2 regions of the Corynebacterium sp. 2571A genome follow, and region 2 is predicted to be linked to the other one. Evidence: predicted binding sites of a transcription regulator. Region 2 holds the regulator's gene; the other holds the start of a gene.
The links. The regulator LexA, encoded in region 2, represses DNA repair genes until DNA is damaged. The targets are predictions, from matches to a motif close to CGAACANNTGTTCG.
Positions count from the first base shown of each region.

Region 1 (9,131 bases), on a different contig from region 2:
GCGCAGGTCCAGCAGGGTCGTGGGCTCGTCAGCGAGGATCAGCGTGGGGTCGATGACGAGTACGGCCGCTAGCGCCAGCATCTGCTTCTGCCCGCCCGACAGGGTGTGCGGGGATTGCTCCGCTAGGTCCGTCAGTCCGAAACGCTCCAATGCGGCGTCGACGCGGCGGTTGCGCTCCTCCTTCGACAGCTTGAAGCGGCGCAGGGAGAAGGCGACGTCGTCGCGCACCTGTGGCATGACGATCTGGTTTTCGGCATCGGAGAAGACGAAACCGATCTTCTTGCGCAGCTCCTTGCCGTTGTCTTCGACGTCGAGTCCGTCGACCGTCACCGTACCGCTGGTCGGCTCACCCAGTCCGTTGATTAGACGGGTCAGGGTGGACTTGCCACCGCCGTTCGCGCCGATGATGCCGATACGGTGCTCGTTAAGCTCCAGGCAGATGTCGCGCAGGACCTCGGTCTCGTCGTAGGTGACGCCGACGTGGTCGAACTTAATTGTTGGCACGGCGGTCAGCTCGTCGCTTGGTAGCGCCCATGAGATCCGGGAAGGCGGCGTGCACGCCGTAGGCAATGATGATGGCGACGACGAGCTTCGCGGAGTCCACCGGGACGAAGGCGAACTGAGCCACGGTGGCCTCGGTCAGCGAAAGGCCGGAGCGGACCATCAGGCCGATAGCACCGCAGACGTACTGGATGAGCAGGGCCACGACGCCGGCCAGGATGAAGATGCCGATGCGGGCGCCCTTGGCGCGCGGGGCGCGGTAGGCGATGGAGCCGGCGACCCACGGGGAGATCACGTATCCGATGATGTAGCCCACGGTCGGGCCGGCCAGGGCGCGCAGCGTGGTGCCGCCGCCGGCCAGTACCGGCAGGGCTAGTCCGAGGAAGAGGAAGAGCAGGCCGACGGCCAGGCCGCGCTTGCCGCCCAGGACGAGCCCGGCCAGGATGATGGCGGCGTTTTGCAAAACGATCGGGACGCCGGCGGTGCCGACGGGGATGGAGACAAAGGCGAGGACAATGACGAGGGCGGTAAAGACCGCCACGTAGGCCAGATCGGAGGCCAGAGTATTCTTCTTCATGCCCGAAAACCCTAGCAGCGAATTGATATTCTGCAGGAAACTGGCACTTTTGAACGGTGTTCATGCAGGGTAGTGGTACCCCCGTTAGCACCCCTTATAGTGAGGAAGGCAAACGTTTTTCATCCCGCCCGCCGGGTTGGTTGGCCGCGGATATAACGCGGTAGGATGGCGGGCATGCGTTTGACGGAGTACACCCAGCTTATTACGGACGAATTCGGGGCCGAAAAGGCCGCCTGGATTTCCCATTCGCATGTCCTGGCCGAATTCGGGGATACCGCGGACGCGCTTATCGAACGCGGCGTCGATCCGGGCACAGTCTGGGACGGGTTGTGTGACGATTTCAGCGTCCCGGAAGAGCGCCGACTGGGCGTGGACTATCCGACCACATGATCTGCAGACGGCGTGCCGCATTCGAAATTCGAACAGGCGTGCGTGTACTATGGGGTCGGTGTCCGTCGGCGGTTTTAAGTTTTACGGTGTAAACGCCAGCGCGCGGGAACCCACCGGCTAGCCGGCGGAGTCTAAAAGTTAAGGCCGCGGGTTTATCCGTGCGCTGAGTTATAAACGCGAAGTGCTCTAAGTACTCAAGCCCCAAAAGACTTGTTGAAGAAAAGGTGAGTTAGAACCATGGCTGCTAAGAAGAAGTCCGCTAAAGCCACCGGAAATAGCGCGGATGACCGCAAGAAGGCGCTAGACGCCGCGATGGCCATGATCGAAAAGGATTATGGCAAGGGCGCGGTCATGCGCCTGGGCGATGACAACCGCCCGCCCATCCAGGCGATCTCCTCCGGTAACACCGCCATTGATATCGCCCTGGGCATCGGCGGCTTCCCGCGCGGCCGCGTGGTGGAGATCTATGGCCCGGAGTCTTCCGGTAAGACCACGGTGGCCCTGCACGCCATTGCGGAGGCCCAGAAGGGCGGGGGCATTGCCGCCTTTATCGACGCCGAGCACGCTCTTGACCCGGAATACGCCCGCCTGCTGGGCGTGGACACGGACAACCTGCTGGTCTCCCAGCCGGATACCGGTGAGCAGGCGCTGGAGATCGCGGACATGCTGGTGCGTTCCGGTGCCATCGACATCATCGTGGTGGACTCCGTGGCCGCGCTGACGCCGAAGGCGGAAATCGAAGGCGAAATGGGCGACAGCCACGTCGGCCTGCAGGCCCGCCTGATGTCGCAGGCGCTGCGTAAGATGACCGGCGCGCTGTACAACTCCGGCACCACCGCCATCTTCATTAACCAGCTGCGTGAAAAGATCGGCGTCATGTTCGGCTCCCCGGAGACGACCACTGGCGGTAAGGCCCTGAAGTTCTACGCCTCGGTGCGCTGCGACATCCGCCGCATCCAGACCCTGAAGGACGGCCAGGACGCCATCGGTAACCGCACCAAGATGAAGATCGTCAAGAACAAGGTCTCCCCGCCGTTCAAGATCGCGGAGTTCGACATCATGTACGGCGAGGGCATCTCCCGTGAGTCCTCCATCATCGACTTGGGCGTCGAGCACGGCTTCATCAAGAAGTCCGGCTCCTGGTTCACCTACGAAGGCGACCAGCTGGGGCAGGGCAAGGAGAAGGCCCGCAATTTCCTGAAGGAAAACCAGGACCTGGCCAACGAGATCGAGAAGAAAATCTTCAAGAAGCTGGGCGTGGGTGCCGACGCCGCCAACGCGGACGAGGAAGTCGCCATGGACGTGCCGGGTGCCGATGATGACCTTACGGATGAGTCGGTGGGCCTGGTGCCGAACGTCGACTTTGACGACGACGACCAGGACTAGGTAGATGCCGCAGCCATCGCCGGACAAGATTGCGCAGCTGCAGCGCGCCTTGGACGATTATGCGCGCGGCAGCGGGGAGACCGATCTCTTCGATAAAGAAGCCGAGGAATCCAAGTCCCAGGTCCGCGAGCGCGCCTTGCGGCTGCTGGACCAGCGCTCCCGCTCGCGGCATGAGCTCGCCCAGCGCCTGGAGAAGCTGGAATTCGATCCCGCGGTCGTCGCGGACGTTGTGGATGACTTGTCCCGGGTAGGGCTGGTTGATGACGCCGCCTTCGCCCGCGAGTGGGTGCGCCAGCGCCACCAGGCCCGCGGGAAATCCGCCCGCGTGCTGGACCAGGAGCTGCAACGCAAGGGCGTGGGTGCGGAGGAACGCCAAGAGGCGTTGGAGCAGATCGACGCCGCCGACGAGCGCGCCATGGCCTGGTCGCTGGCGCAAAAGAAGGCCCGCGGCGTGAAGGCCGTGCCGGCGGATCGGCACGAGCGGGACAAGGCGCTACGCCGCATCGTGGGTGTGCTGGCCCGCCGCGGGTTCCGGGAATCTGACTCGCTGGATCTGGCGAAGAAGGCGCTGGCCGAGCGCGAGGCCGAGCTGGAAGCCTAGGCCCCGGGCGGTTATGACATGGCCTGGTTGATCATTAAAATGAACCGTCGTGACTAACCCCATGACTGAAAACCCGCGCACCTACGAGGTGCGCACGTTCGGCTGCCAGATGAACGTGCACGACTCGGAGCGTATCTCCGGCCTCCTGGAAGACGCCGGTTACGTGGCCGCCCCGCAGGAGGCGGAGCCGGATCTCATCGTCTTCAACACCTGCGCGGTGCGCGAGAACGCCGACAAGCGTCTCTACGGCACCCTGGGCTCACTGAAGAAGACCAAGGAGAACCACCCCGGCATGCAGATCGCCGTGGGCGGGTGCCTGGCGCAGAAGGACAAGGACACCGTCTTGACCAACGCGCCGTGGGTGGACGCTGTTTTCGGTACCCACAACATGTCTGCGCTGCCGACGCTGCTGGAGCGCGCCCGCCATAACGACGAGGCGCAGATCGAAATCGTCGACGCGCTGGAGGCGTTCCCCTCGGTGCTGCCCGCCAAGCGCGAGTCCGCCTACTCCGGTTGGGTGTCCATCTCCGTGGGCTGCAACAACACGTGCACCTTCTGCATCGTGCCCTCGCTGCGCGGCAAGGAAGAGGACCGCCGGCCCGGCGACATCCTCGCCGAGGTCCAGGCGCTGGTCGACCAGGGCGTGTCCGAGGTGACCCTGCTGGGCCAGAACGTCAACGCCTACGGCGTCCACTTCGCCGACCCGGAACTGCCGCGCGACAAGTACGCGTTTTCCAAGCTCTTGCGCCAGGTGGGCCAGATCGAGGGCCTGGAGCGCCTGCGCTTTACCTCCCCGCACCCGGCGGAATTTACCTCCGACGTCATCGACGCCATGGCGGAGACCCCGGCGGTCTGCCCGCAGCTGCACATGCCGCTCCAGTCGGGCTCGGATAAGGTGCTCAAAGACATGCGCCGGTCCTACCGCACGAAGAAATTCCTCCGCATCCTGGATGAGGTCCGCGAGAAGATCCCGCACGCGGCGATCACTACCGACATCATCGTCGGCTTCCCGGGCGAGACCGAGGGGGACTTCCAGGAGACCATGGAGTTGGTACGCAAGGCGCGGTTTAGCTCCGCGTTCACGTTCCAGTACTCCCCGCGGCCGGGCACCCCGGCGGCGGAGATGGAACAGCAAATCCCTAAGGACGTCGTCCAGGACCGCTTCGAGCGCCTGGTGGCCCTGCAGGACTCCATCCAGGCCGAGGAAAACGCCCAGCTGGTAGGCACCGACGTGGAGCTGCTCGTGCAGGCCACCGGCGGGCGCAAGAACGACCAGACCCACCGCCTGTCCGGGCGCGCCCGGGACGGCCGCCTGGTCCACTTCGCCGCAGTGGACGGCGACGGAAACGACATCCGGGACGACATCCGCCCCGGCGACGTCGTGCACACCACGGTGACGGATTCCGGATCCTTCTTCCTGGTGGCCGACGCCGGGGTGAGCTCCCACCGCCGCACCAAGGCCGGCGACATGTCGGCCGCCGGGCAGACCCCGACCACGGCGCCGGTGGGCGTCGGCCTAGGGTTGCCGTCGGTGGGGCGGCCGGCCGAAACCCCGGCATCCGCTAACGGCGGGTGCTGCTAAACAAACCGAGTAAGGTCGAAGACTGTGACTGATTCAAATCGCCCGGAAACGCCATCCTCCAGTTCGGAAGTAGAGCAGCCAGAATCGCTGCTCTACATCGAAAACAGCAAGGAGAAGCAGGCCGCCGCCGCGGCGGAAAAACGCGCGGCGCGCACGATGGACCTGCGCGGCCAGACCGTCACCCTCTGGGTGGCCGTGGCCCTGTTCGTGGCCTACCTGCTGCTGCCGCACGCGGGCCCGGCCCGCGGATTCCAGGTCCTGACCGGGCAGTCCGGCGAGGTGGAGATCTCCATCGTGGAATACGTCTTCGCCGTGCTGATGACCCTGGGCGTGGGCGTGCTAACCACCCTGACGCTGATTACTCGCCGGGCCGCATTCGGCCTGGCCGGCTGGATGATGGCGACGGTGGCCTTCGCGGTCTCGTTGTTCATGTTCTGGGTGCGCGGCTCCCAGGACTACGGGGTCGGCATCGGCGCCGTCTGCGGGGTCGTCGCCTGCGGACTTACCTTTATCGCCTACTGCCTGGTGGCCCTGCGCCGCAGCCCGGAGCAGCAGGAGGCCCAGGAGCGCGCCCGCGCGGCGGCCGGGACCATGGACGAGGTCGGACAGGTCCAGAACCGCATCCGCGCCACCGTGGACCCGGACAGCAACCCGCTGCTGGTCGATGACCGCCGCCAGCAGGCCGCGGCCCGCTACCGCCGCAGCCACGGCGAGACCAACGGCCCCGGCCAGCCGCGGAACTAACGGAACTACAGGTCGCGCTGCCAGGCCGTGGTCACGGCGATGGGCTGGCTGCCCAGGCGCGCGTGCAGCGCCCGCGCGGGCACGTCGCTGAGCGCGGCGGAGCCGTAGACCCGGTTCAGCTCCGGCCAGAAATCGCGCGCCATAACTAGCGCGGCCCGCGCGGTGGCCGTGGCCAGCCCCTGGCGGCGCCAACCCCGGTCGGTGACCATGAGCGTCCATTCGGCTATCTCCGCGTGCCCGCCGTGGTGGCGGCCGCACTCGGCGAGGCTGCGCACGCGTCGGCTGGCCCCGGTGGCATCGATAGCCGCCACGAGGACGGTCTCGGACCGGCGCTCGTGCACGCGGCGGCGGGCCTCGTTGAGCCGGTCGGCAGTCCAGGCCACCGGCTCGACGGTCATCTCCCCGTAGTCGGCGTCCTGCGAGGCCACTGTGAGAAGCTCGACGACCTGGGGCTCGATATCGGCGGGCAGGTCGTAGTTGTGGAAGGCAGCGAACTGCCACCCCTCGGGCAGGCCGGGGAGACCTGGGAGATCCGGGAGATCCGGGGAGTCCGGGGTGGCCTGGCCGCCCGGCTGCGTTAGGCGGGTGAGCAGCTGGGTCTCGGCGTGCCGGCGGCTAAAGCGGCTGCGCGTGAAGACCTCCGCGAGGGAGGCGGGCAGGACCTCGTCGTCCGGAGCGTGCATCATCCCGGTGAGCACGCGGGCACGGCCCAGGCGCTGGGCGAGCTCGCAGCCGGTATCTAGCATCCAGGCCAACAAATCCGCGGCCTCCGGCTCCAGCGGGGTGCCCGGCAGGGGGAGGTAGCCCGCGTCCAACACGCAGTCGAGCTCGACGTTGCCTAAGTCCTCGAGCTGCGGGCGGCTGATCTGGATAAAGCCCACGTAGTCGAGCTCCGGGATGTCACCGGTGCTGGCCAGCAGCGGGTAGCCCAGCGGAGAGAGCTCGCCTACGGGGACGGGGCCGGAGACCACCGCGAAAAGGTCAGTGAGCATCTCCGGGGTGCCGCACAGCGCGTGCAGCGCCAGCTCCGCGGACATGGAGGCCGCCGGATCCCCGGTGGCTTCCTGGGCGGCCAGGTTCGACAGGAAGCTCAGCGTCCGGATGGCGTCGCTGGGCTCGGCGAATACCGCAGGCTGGCCCGAGGCAACCGGGCGGCCGTCGCTGGTGCGGGGAGCGGCGAGGTGGGCTAGGTGCAGGTGGGGGAAATCAGGCACGGGTACTACTGCTCGTCCAGTACCGCGGCGGCGGTCTGGGCCCACTGCTCCCACTGCTCGGCCTGGGCGCGCAGCTTCTTTTCCTTCTGCGTGTTGCCCTTGGCGGCGGCCGTATCCGCCTGCTGGTTAAAGTCCTGCGCACGGGAGCGGAACTGATCCACGCGCGCCTGGGCCTCCGGGTCGGTGCGGCGCCACTGGGACTCCTCGGCGTCGGAGACGCGCTTTTCGACTTCGGCGATCTTGTCCTCGTACTCGCGGATCTGGTTGCGCGGGACGAAGCCAATCTCCTCCCACTTTTCCTGCAGCTCGCGCAGCTTGGCCTTGGCGGTGTTCAGGTTGGCCGCCGGGTCGATCTGCGGGGAGTACTCCGCCAGCAGCGCGTCCTTGGCCTGGGCGTTGGCGGCGAATTCCTTGTCGCGCTCCGCGTTGACCTGGTTGCGGGCGTTGAAGAAGTGGTCCTGGGCGGCGCGGAACTGCGCCCAGAGGCGATCATCCACGTCGCGCGGGGCGCGGCCGGCCGCCTTCCACTCTTGCATCAGGTCGCGGTAGGCGCGGGCGGTCGGGCCCCAGTCGGTGGAGTTCTGGAGCGCCTCGGCGCGCTCGACCAGCTCTTCCTTCTTCTTCCGGGCGGCAGCGCGGGTCCGGTCCAGCTCCGCGAAGTGGGAGCCGCGGCGGCGGTTGAAGGCGTCGCGGGCGCGGGAGTAACGCTTCCACAGCTGGTCATCGGTCTTGCGGTCGATGCCCTTGATGGTCTTCCACTCGTCCAGGATGGCGCGGATACGGTCGCCGGCGGCCTTCCACTCGTTGGAGTTTTCTGCGATCTCCTCGGCCTCGGCCGCGAGCTTTTCCTTCGCCGCGATGGCCGCGGTGCGGCGCTCGGCCTTGTCGGCCTGGGCCTGCTCCCGCGCGGCGACGGAATGATCCATGATGGCGGCCAGGCGCTTGTCCAGCGCGTCCAGGTCGCCCACCACGGCGGCGGTGGCCAGGTCCGCGCGCAGGGTGGCGGCGGTGTCCTTGATGGAATCCGCCTCCTGCGGGTTGGCCTTGAGGCGGGCCTCGAGCAGCTCGACCTCGGTGGCCAGGTCGTCGTAGCGCTTGCCGAAGTGGGCCAGGCCCTCGGCGGCCGTACCCGCCTGCCAGGAGCCAACGGCGCGCTCGCCGTCACCGGTGGTGACGTAGACGGTGCCGTCTGCAGCCACCCGGCCCCACTTGGTCGGGTCGGACTTCGGCGTCTGGGACAGTGCTACCGGCGCTGCCGGCTGAGCCCCGGGCCGCGGGGTTTGACCCGGCTTCGGGGCCTGCGGCCGAGGGCCGGGCTTCGGCATGTTGCCGGGGTGCGGTACCTGTGATTGAGGGGCCATGAGTCAAACACCATCCTTGTGCAAAAATCGCCGCCGCGCGACACGGCTGCCTTCAACGGGAGTATGCGATTTCGCGCCCTAAAAAGCGCGAAGTGCCGATTCATTACTTTACCCGGTATTCACCCGCCACGTGCGGACTCCCCGGCGGCCGGGCGAACTGTGGGTCAGCCCCCGCTGGCGGCTAAGATTATCCGCGTATGTCTACCTTCGTGATAATCCCCGGTTCCCCCGCCTTGGTGCGCGAACTCGCGCCTAACGATGCCGCCGGGGCCCAGTTGCTAGACCACGCCCGCGCGGCGCTGGGGCAGGCGGCAGCCAAGCGTCGCGCGCACGCCCTAGCCGAGCACGCCCGCGTGCCGGTCGATGTGGTCTGCTCGCAGGCGCCGCGCTGGCGTACCGAAAACGCCGGCTCCTTGGCGGCCTGGGGCGCGCCGCAGGTCCGGGTGTCGGGCGGGCATTACCTGGCGGAGCTGGTGGCCCGCTACGTCGCCGAGCCCGTCGACGGGGTAGAGGTGCGGGCCGTGCGCGAGCACCTCGGCACGCCCGACTCGCAGGCCATCACCGTGGTGGTCGTCGACGGCAGCGCCGGGCTAGACACCCGTGCCCCGTTGGCCGAGCTGCCCGCAGCAGCCGCGGCGCACCAATGGTGCTGCGAGCTGCTGGGGGCAGGCAGCACCAGTCCGCACGAGTGGGACGCGGGGCAGCTGTCCGAGGCCGGCATCGTCGAGCCGGCGCTCTGGCTGGAGCTGGCCGAGTGTGCCTGCCGCCGAGGCCT
Region 1 covers NZ_JASTTE010000002.1:628,918-638,048, forward strand. The annotation lists gene QQS53_RS06360 (energy-coupling factor ABC transporter ATP-binding protein) at 1-504, opposite strand, end outside; gene QQS53_RS06365 (biotin transporter BioY) at 491-1,078, opposite strand; gene QQS53_RS06370 (DUF3046 domain-containing protein) at 1,253-1,468, shown strand; gene recA (recombinase RecA) at 1,706-2,854, shown strand; gene recX (recombination regulator RecX) at 2,859-3,455, shown strand; gene miaB (tRNA (N6-isopentenyl adenosine(37)-C2)-methylthiotransferase MiaB) at 3,517-5,037, shown strand; gene QQS53_RS06390 (Rv2732c family membrane protein) at 5,062-5,781, shown strand; gene QQS53_RS06395 (GNAT family acetyltransferase) at 5,787-6,995, opposite strand; gene QQS53_RS06400 (DUF349 domain-containing protein) at 7,001-8,356, opposite strand; gene QQS53_RS06405 (hypothetical protein) at 8,554-9,131, shown strand, end outside.
Region 1: a site for LexA is predicted at 1,498-1,511, ahead of recA (recombinase RecA). Genes of this name have one in related genera too.

Region 2 (9,131 bases):
GACCGCCAGGCCGAGGTCGAAGAGGCCAAGGCCTACCTCAACAATCGCCTGCGTTCCCTGCCGGCCGGCCGCTCCAAGACCAAGGCGGTGCGCGAGATCTACTGGATGATCGAGGAACTCCGGGTCTCCCTGTTCGCCCAGCGCCTCGGCACCGCGCACGCGGTGTCCCTGCGGCGCATCCAAAAGGCGGTCGATAAGCTAGCCTAGCGCGGCAGCGGGAGCCTAAAAACTGCTGCGGTCGCGGCGCTTCATCAGGCGGATCTCCGACTCGAAATCGTCCGCGCTGTCGAAGGACTTATACACGGAGGCAAAGCGCAGGTACGCCACCTCATCGAGGTCGCGCAGCGGGTCGAGGATGGCAAGGCCAATATCGTTGGCGTTGATCTGGGAGCTGCCGTGGCTGCGCACGGTCTCCTCCACCTCCTGGGCTAGGCGCTTGAGCGCGTCGTCTGAGACGTCGCGGCCCTGGCAGGCGCGGCGCACGCCGCGGATCAGCTTGTCGCGGCTGAAGGGCTCGGACAGCCCGTTGCGCTTAACCACGGACAGCACCGCCTTTTCGACCGTGGTGAAACGGCCCCGGCACGAAGAACACTCGCGCCGGCGGCGGATGGACGCACCCGCGTCAACGACGCGGGAATCAATAACGCGTGACTGCTCGTGGTGACAAAATGGGCAATACAATGTGGCTCGCTCCCCGTATCTTTCTAGCTTTCCGGCTCAATCCGCCACCGCAGATAAAGCGGATGCGCTACCAGTCTACTGCGCCGGAGCGCGCCTCAACCGGCCGGGCGAGCCCGCCTACTAGTTCAGGGTCGCCTGCTGGGTCACGGCGCTGTCCGTCGTGCCCAGGGAACCGGCCGCATCCGTGCCGTCGACCAGGCCCATGCCCGCCGCCAACGTGCCCAGGAAGACGGCGAATCCGAACACAGCACCGAGCGCGTAGTTGCCCTTCTGGCGCGCCTGCTCAGTAACGGCGCCGCGCGGCTGCCCTGCGAAATCCTCGGCACTCAACGCGGGCTGCGAACGACGGTCTGTTCGATTATCTAGCGTGAGGGTTCGAGAATAACGCTCACTCGTGCCGGCCGGCCCGCCTCCCGGCCAGCCGGCGTTGGGGTTGCGGTTTCCGGAAAAGGGGGCGGAAGGCTCCCACACCGCGGCCGCGGGGACCACGGAAGGCGCGAGGGCGCCGGAGCGGTAAGCTGCATGTTCGGTGTTAGCAATACGGCGGTCATCAAATGCGAGAGTCATAGTAATCTTTCCTTTCTTGGTGCCACCGAGTCTAAATCTGGACCCCGACATGGCGCCGGCTTTTCTTCGTTCGAATGTTCGAATTAGGTTCTGTGTTCGATTTATAGCAGGCTTCCCAGAGTTTGTCTAGCGCGCGGTCGAAGATCTCGAACATTTGTACTTTTCGTGCTAGAAATGAAGGTAGGAATTTACGCGGGCCCGCAGTGCCTGTGACCGACTATCCGACCTGCCAACCAACTTGGAGAGTTAAAGACCATGGCCCGACCCAGCAAATCCTCACAGAAGCCCACCCTGGACTCCTTGAGTGCCCGCCAGCGGCGCATCCTCGAGGTCATTCACGACGCCGTGCTCCTGCGCGGCTACCCGCCGAGCATCCGCGAGATCGGTGACGCGGCCGGCCTCCAGTCCACCTCCTCGGTGGCCTATCAGCTCAAGCAGCTGGAGGAAAAGGGCTTCCTGCGGCGCGATCCCAACAAGCCGCGTGCGGTCGACGTTCGCCACCTCAACACTGAGAAGGAAGACGCGAAGGCCGAGAAGGCCAGCAAGTCCGCCGAGCTCCCCCAGACCCCGCCGGACGCGGGCCAGGTCAGCTACATCCCCGTCGTCGGGCGCATTGCCGCCGGGACCCCCATCACGGCCGAAGAAAACATCGACACCTATTACCCCATGCCGGACGAGGTCGTCGGCGGCGGGGACCTCTACATGCTGCAGGTCGTAGGCGACTCCATGCGGGACGCCGGCATCCTCGACGGGGATTGGGTCATCGTTCGCTCGCAGTCCACGGCCGAGGAAGGCGACTTCGTCGCGGCCCTACTGGACGGCGAGGAGGCAACCGTCAAGGAATTCCACCGCGACTCCACCGGCGTCTGGCTGCTGCCGCACAATGACGCTTACTCCCCCATCAACGGGGACGAATCAGAAATCATGGGCAAGGTCGTCTCCGTGATGCGCAAGCTTTAATTCCCCGGAACATCCCGCGTTATTCCCCCTTTCTGAGGTAATCAGGCATGCAAAATCTCACGCCGTGTGTGTGATCCCGGGTCCGGTTTGTCCGATCTACCTCAAGAGATACCCAAGCAGCCCAAGAATCGGGCGCTTGGGTTGTTCTGTTTGTGTTTGCCCACGCGGTTTTTCTGAGACAATTTGAGTAGACCCATTTCACCGTGTGCGCTAACCCATCAGCGTGCGTACCCACGGACCGAGGAGAACTACCCCCATGTATGCAGAAGAACGCCGTCGGCAGATTGCGTCCCTCACCGCCGTCGAGGGACGCGTCAATGTCACGGAACTCTCCCACAAATTCAACGTCACCGCAGAAACCATTCGCCGCGACTTGGCCGTTTTGGACCGGGAAGGCGTGGTGCACCGCGTCCACGGCGGCGCGGTGGCCTCGCAGACCTTCCAGACCGCCGAGTTCACCCTCGACACGCGCTCGCGCTCGGCCACGGGGGCAAAGTCCGCGATCGCCGAGGCCGCCCTCGAGTTCCTCCCCGAGACCCCAGGCAGCATCTTCTTGGACGCCGGCACCACCACGAATGCCTTAAGCGACCTGATCGCCGCCAGCCCGCTGGCCAACCAGCTGTCCATCGTGTCCAACAGCTTGCCCATTGCCCTGTCCCTGGCTAATAACGGCATCAAGGACGTCCAGCTGCTGGGCGGTACGGTACGCGGCATTACCCAGGCGGTAGTCGGTGACACCGCCCTGCGCACCATGGCGCTGCTGCGCGCCGACGTCGCCTTCATCGGCACCAACGCCCTGACCCTGGACCACGGCCTGTCCACGGCGGACGCGCAGGAGGCGGCCATCAAGGCCGCGTTCGTCACCAACGCCCGCAAGGTCGTTGTCCTGTGCGACTCTTCCAAGCTGGGCAACGACTATTTGGTCAGCTTTGCCAAGATCTCCGACATCGACGTCGTCATCACGGACTCGGCGGCACCGCAAAGCTTCGTCGACGCGCTACGCGAGCGCGAAATCACGGTCGTCACCGCCGACGCTTAAAGAAGGGCCTTTCCCTCCCTTCCCCCACATACCAAACACCCGGCGCAGGCCCGCAACTTGAAAAGCGGGGCCTGGGCCGGGTGTGATGTTTTTCGGCGGCGTTTAGTTGTCCGCCGCGGGGCGGGAGAATTCCTCGATGAGCTCGCGGACCTTCTCGCGGGCCTCAGAGGGGCCTTCGCAGGACACGGCCGCTGCTGCGATCTTCTGGCAGTCCTCAAAGCTCAGCTCGGCTAGCTGCGCGCCCACGCCGGCAACGGCGGTCGAGGCGGCCGACAGGGAGTTAACGCCCAGGCCGGTGAGCACCGCGGCGAGCATCGGATCCGCGGCGGCCTCGCCGCAGACGCCGACGGGGACGTTGTTGTCGCCGCCGACCACGCAGGTGTGCTGGATAAGCCGCAGCACGGCCGGCTGCCACGGGTCGGTCAGGTACGCCAGCTGCGGCGACAGGCGGTCCGCGGCCATGGTGTACTGGGTCAGGTCGTTCGTGCCGATGGACACGAAGTCGAGGTGCGGCATGATGGTGTCTGCCATCAGGGCGGCGGCGGGGACCTCAATCATCGCGCCCGGAATCAGGTTGCGCTCCCGGCACAGGCCGGCGAACCAACGGGCCTCGTTCGCGGTAGCCACCATCGGCGCCATGACCCAGGTCTGCGCGCCTTCCGGGCGCTGCTCGGCGGCCTGGGCGATGGCGTCCAACTGCCGGGTCAGCAGCGACTCGTTGTCGCGGGCGATACGCAGGCCGCGCACGCCGAGCGCCGGGTTCTCCTCGTCATCGAGGGTGGCGTAGCTAATAGGCTTGTCCGAGCCGGCGTCCAGGGTGCGCACGACGACCTTGCGGTCGCCGAAGGCGTTGAAGACCTTGGCGTAAATTTGGGCCTGCTCGTCGACACTCGGCTCCTCCGAAGCGTTGAGGAAGGACAGCTCGGTGCGGTACAGGCCCACGCCCTCGGCCTGGGTGCCGGCCGCCAGCCGCGCGGCGTTGCCGTCGGCGACGTTGGCCAGCAGCTGCACGCGGTAGCCGTCGTTGGTTTGCGCCGGGCCTTCCCACTGGGCGATCTTGGCGGCCTTGGCCTGGTATTCGGCCACGGCGGCCCGCGAGCTTTCGGAGTCCGCGCCGGTCTCGACCAGCCCGCGGGAACCGTCCACGAACAGCCACTGCCCTGCGGAAAGCTCGCGCAGCTTCGCGCCCGTGGCCACTATGCACGGGATGTCCAGCTGGCGCGCGATGATGGCGGTGTGGCTGGTGGGCCCGCCCAGCTCGGTCACCAGGGCCTTGATCCGGTCGATGTCCAGCGTCGCGGTATCCGCCGGCGCCAGGTCGTCGGCCAGGAGCACGGCCTCGCCCTCGACGTAGGGCAGGCCCGGCTCGTCCTCGCCGCGCAGCTCCGCGATGACGCGATCGCGCACGTCCTTCAGGTCCGTCGTGCGCTCGGCCATGACGCCGCCGGCGGATTCGAACATCGAGACAAACTTGTCCGTGGCGGCGACGACCGCGTATTCCGCGCCATTGCCGCCGCGCACGTTCTTGCGCACCGTCTTGTGCCAGCCCTTGTCCCGCGCCATCGAGGCAGTGGCCTTCAGGACCTCCGCCGCGTGGCCCTCAGCGCTTGCCGCCCGGCCCTCGAGGCGCTGCGCGACGGTTTCCGCGGCCTGTTGGAAGCGCGCAAACTCGGCCTCGCGCTGGCCTTCTGCGACGATGGCCTCGCCGGATTGCGGCAGCTGCGGGCGGGGACGTACCCACACCGCGGGAGCGTAGGCGACGCCGGCCACCACACCGGTGCCCGCGATGGTGCCCCGCTGTCCGGCTTCGTTAGCCGCAGCGCTCGCCGACGTGGTGTCCGCCAAGCTGCCAGTGTTGTCGGTGTTGGTCATGTAAAACTTCTCCCTACGTCTAAAGACTAAGTAGACAAGATCGATATACGCGTTGTGAAGGCAATCCTACTCAGGCTCGCCAGTACTCACTAGATACAAATTCTGCAGCTCTTCCGGAGCCGGCCCGGGGCCGCCTCGGCCCCGCAGAACAAGACTCGGGGTGGCCCTAGCAGCCTCCGCAAGAGAACAACTTTCCGCCTAGTCTACCGAGACCCACGAAAAACCACATATACCCATTGACATACGGGCATAATCGGGCAACAATACGAAGTAAACGTCTGCAAACGTTGTCACGCGTTACAGCTCGTTGACATTGACCCCTCGACCACTCGGCCGCGACCCGCCGCCTAGTCCCACCCCGCCCTGTGCCCTGCGCCGGCGGTTAAGGACAACTAGCGGTGAAACGCGGAACGCATGGTCGAAGCGCCCGCCGGAGGAAGCCCACCCACTATGATTTTGACGCTGACCCCTAACCCCAGCATCGACGCGACCCTGTCCCTCGATGAACCGCTGACCACCGGGCTGGTCCACCGCGCCCGGTCCGTCTCCCAAGTCGCCGGCGGCAAAGGGATCAACGTCACCCACGCCGCCTACCTGGCGGAGCACCCCACCGTTGCGCTGTTTCCGGCCGGCCCATCGGACCTCTTCCTCTCCCTGGTTGAGGAGGCCTCCCTGCCCTACGAGGCGGTACCCCTCGAGCAGACCATCCGCGTGAACACGACGATCACCGACCCGGCCGGTGACACCACCAAGATCAACGGCCCCGGCCCCTTGGTAGGCCCGGAGGTCCAGCAAGAGATCATCCAGCGCCTGGGCGCCCTGTCGGCCAACGCGGACTGGGTGGTCCTGGCCGGCTCCCTGCCGCCGGGCTGCCCGACCGACTGGTATTCCTCGCTCATCAAGGCCCTGCGCAGCGCCTCCCCGCGGACCCGGATAGCGGTAGACACCTCTGACCAGCCGATGCTGGAAATCGCCCGTAACCTGGAGGCGGCCGCACCGGACCTGCTCAAGCCCAACGGCTTCGAGCTCGGCCAGCTCGCCGGCGAAGACGGACTCGCCCTCGAGGAGCAGGCCGCGGGCGGCGATTATTCTGGAGTCGTGGCTGCTGCCCGCTCCGTGGTGCAGCGCGGAGTGGCCGAAATCCTGGTGACCCTGGGCGGTGCCGGCGCGGTACTCGTGACCGCGGATGGGGCCTGGGTGGCCACGCCCCCGGCCGCCGAGGTCGTCTCCACGGTCGGCGCCGGCGACTCCGCACTCGCCGGTTACCTGCTGGCGCGTACCAATGGGACCAGCCGCCCGGAGTCGCTCCGCCAGGCCGTCGCCTACGGCACGGCCGCCGCGGGCCTGGCCGGTACCACCCTGCCTCGGCCGGACCAGATCGACCTGGCGGGCACCACGCTCGACGAACTTGATAACTAAACATCCTTTCCCGAAATCCTAAAGAAATGGAGCTGTCTCATGGCTTCTGAAATCATCACCGCCGACCTGGTGGCCCTTGATGCCCACTTCGGTGATTCCGTCGACTCGGTCATCACCGAGCTGGCCACGCTGGTGCACGCCACCGGCCGCGCCACGGAGGTCGAAGGCTTGGCCCAGCCGGCCATCGAACGCGAGTCGAAGGGACGCACCGGCGTGGCCGGGCAGGTCGCCATCCCGCACTGCCGCTCCGCCGCGGTCACCGAGCCGACCCTGGCCTTTGCCCGGCTGGCCGACGGCGTCGACTTCTCCGGCCCGGACGGCGACGCGAACCTGGTCTTCCTCATCGCCGCCCCCGAAGGCGGCGGCAAGGCCCACCTGAAGATCCTGTCCAAGCTGGCCCGCGCGCTGGTCCGCCCGGACTTCCTCGAGGTCCTGCGCACCGCTCAGCGCCCGGAAGAGGTCGTCGAGGCCGTGCTCGGCGTGGTCAACGCCGAAAAGAAGCCGAAGAAGCAGGCCGCTGATACTACCGGTAGCGCCGGGGCGCAGGCCGGGGCCGCCGCGGCCACGGGTGCCGCTCCATCTCATGGCACTGATGCCACCGGTGCGCAGGAGTCGGCGTCCGGTGCCGCGGTCACGCGTATCGTGGCGGTGACCGCCTGCCCGACCGGTATTGCCCACACCTACATGGCAGCCGACGCGCTGACGCAAAACGCGGATACCCGCTCCGATATCGAGCTCCACGTGGAGACCCAGGGCTCCGCCAACCAGGAGCCGCTTCCCGGCAGCGTCATCGAGGCTGCCGATGCCGTCATCTTCGCCACCGACGTCGGGGTCCGCGACCGCGAGCGCTTCGCCGGCAAACCGGTAATCGAGTCCGGCGTCAAGCGCGCCATCAACGAGCCCGGCACCATGCTGGATGAGGCCGTGGCGGCCGCGCAGAACCCGAACGCCCGCAAGGTCAGCGGTACCGCCGCGGCCCAGTCCAACGAGGCCGAGGAAGGCGCCAAGCTGGGCTGGGGCAAGCGCATCCAGCAGGCGATCATGACCGGTGTGTCCTACATGGTCCCGTTCGTGGCCGCCGGCGGCCTCCTGCTGGCGCTCGGCTTCCTCTTCGGCGGCGCGGACGTCGCCAACGGCTGGCAGGCCATTACCACCAACTACTCCCCGACCAACCTGCCGGGCAATACCGTTGAGGTCGACGGGGCGATGATGGAATTCCAGCGCTCCGGGATGATGCTCTACCTGGGCGCGGTCCTGTTCGCCACCGGCCAGGCCGCCATGAGCTTCATCGTGGCCGCGCTGTCCGGCTATATCGCTTTCGCGCTGGCCGGCCGCCCCGGCATCGCCCCTGGCTTTGCCGGCGGCGCCATCGCCGTGCTGCTGGGCGCCGGCTTTATCGGCGGCCTGGTCACCGGCCTCATCGCCGGCTTGGTCGCCATGTGGATCGGCAGCTGGAAGGTCCCGCGCTGGCTGGGTTCCCTGATGCCAGTGGTCATCATCCCGCTGTTTGCCACCCTAGTCGTCGGCGTGCTGATGTACATGCTCCTGGGTGCGCCGCTGGCCGGCATCATGGAGGGCCTGCAGAACTGGCTGCGCTCCATGACCGGTTCCTCGGCGGTCCTGCTAGGGCTTATCCTCGGCCTGATGATGTGCTTCGACCTGGGCGGCCCAGTCAACAAGGCGGCCTACCTCTTTGCCACCGCCGGCCTGTCCACCGGCGACCAGGCCTCCATGGAGATCATGGCCGCGGTCATGGCAGCCGGTATGGTTCCGCCCATCGCCCTGTCGCTGGCCACGTTCATCCGCAAGAACCTGTTCACCCCGGCGGAGCAGGAAAACGGCAAATCCGCCTGGCTGCTGGGCCTGTCCTTCGTCTCGGAGGGCGCCATCCCGTTCGCCGCGGCCGACCCGTTCCGCGTCATCCCCGCCATGATGGCCGGCGGAGCCGTGACCGGCGCTATCTCCATGGGCATGGGGGTTACCTCCCGCGCCCCGCACGGCGGCATCTTCGTGCCGTTCGCCATCTCCCCGGTGGGCAGCTACTTCCTGGCGATCATCGCCGGCGTGGTGGTCTCCACCATCTGCGTGCTGGCGCTCAAGCAGTTCTGGCCGAACAAGGCTGTGCGTGAGGCCGCCGCGAAGGACGCCGCCGCCCAGGCCGAGCCCGCCGCGGCTTAAAGCACACCCCGCGGCGCTACCGCTTCCGTCACAGTCGCGCGCACACCGGCGCGGGGCGTGGCACGCGGTACTAGGGCGCCGTAGACTGGGGCAGAAAACAACCGATGAAAGGATTGATTAATCATGGCTTCCAAGACCGTCAAGGTAGGTTCCTCCGTGGGCCTGCACGCCCGCCCGGCTTCCATCATCGCTGACGCCGCTGGCGAGTTCGACGAGGACATCTTCCTCAACCTCGTGGGCGAAGACGATGACGACGAGACCGATGCCGCCTCGTCCCTGATGATCATGGCCCTGGGCGCCGAGCAGGGCGACGAGGTCACCGTCACCTCCGAGAACTCCGAAGCCGTCGAGAAGATCGCTTCCCTCATCGAGCAGGATTTGGACGCCGAGTAAAAGGTCCTAAAGCTGCAGCCTG
Region 2 covers NZ_JASTTE010000004.1:5,903-15,033, reverse strand. The annotation lists gene hrpA (ATP-dependent RNA helicase HrpA) at 1-207, shown strand, start outside; gene nrdR (transcriptional regulator NrdR) at 223-681, opposite strand; gene QQS53_RS08775 (hypothetical protein) at 802-1,248, opposite strand; gene lexA (transcriptional repressor LexA) at 1,504-2,208, shown strand; gene QQS53_RS08765 (DeoR/GlpR family DNA-binding transcription regulator) at 2,465-3,247, shown strand; gene ptsP (phosphoenolpyruvate--protein phosphotransferase) at 3,350-5,119, opposite strand; gene QQS53_RS08755 (1-phosphofructokinase family hexose kinase) at 5,570-6,538, shown strand; gene QQS53_RS08750 (PTS fructose transporter subunit IIABC) at 6,578-8,716, shown strand; gene QQS53_RS08745 (HPr family phosphocarrier protein) at 8,840-9,109, shown strand.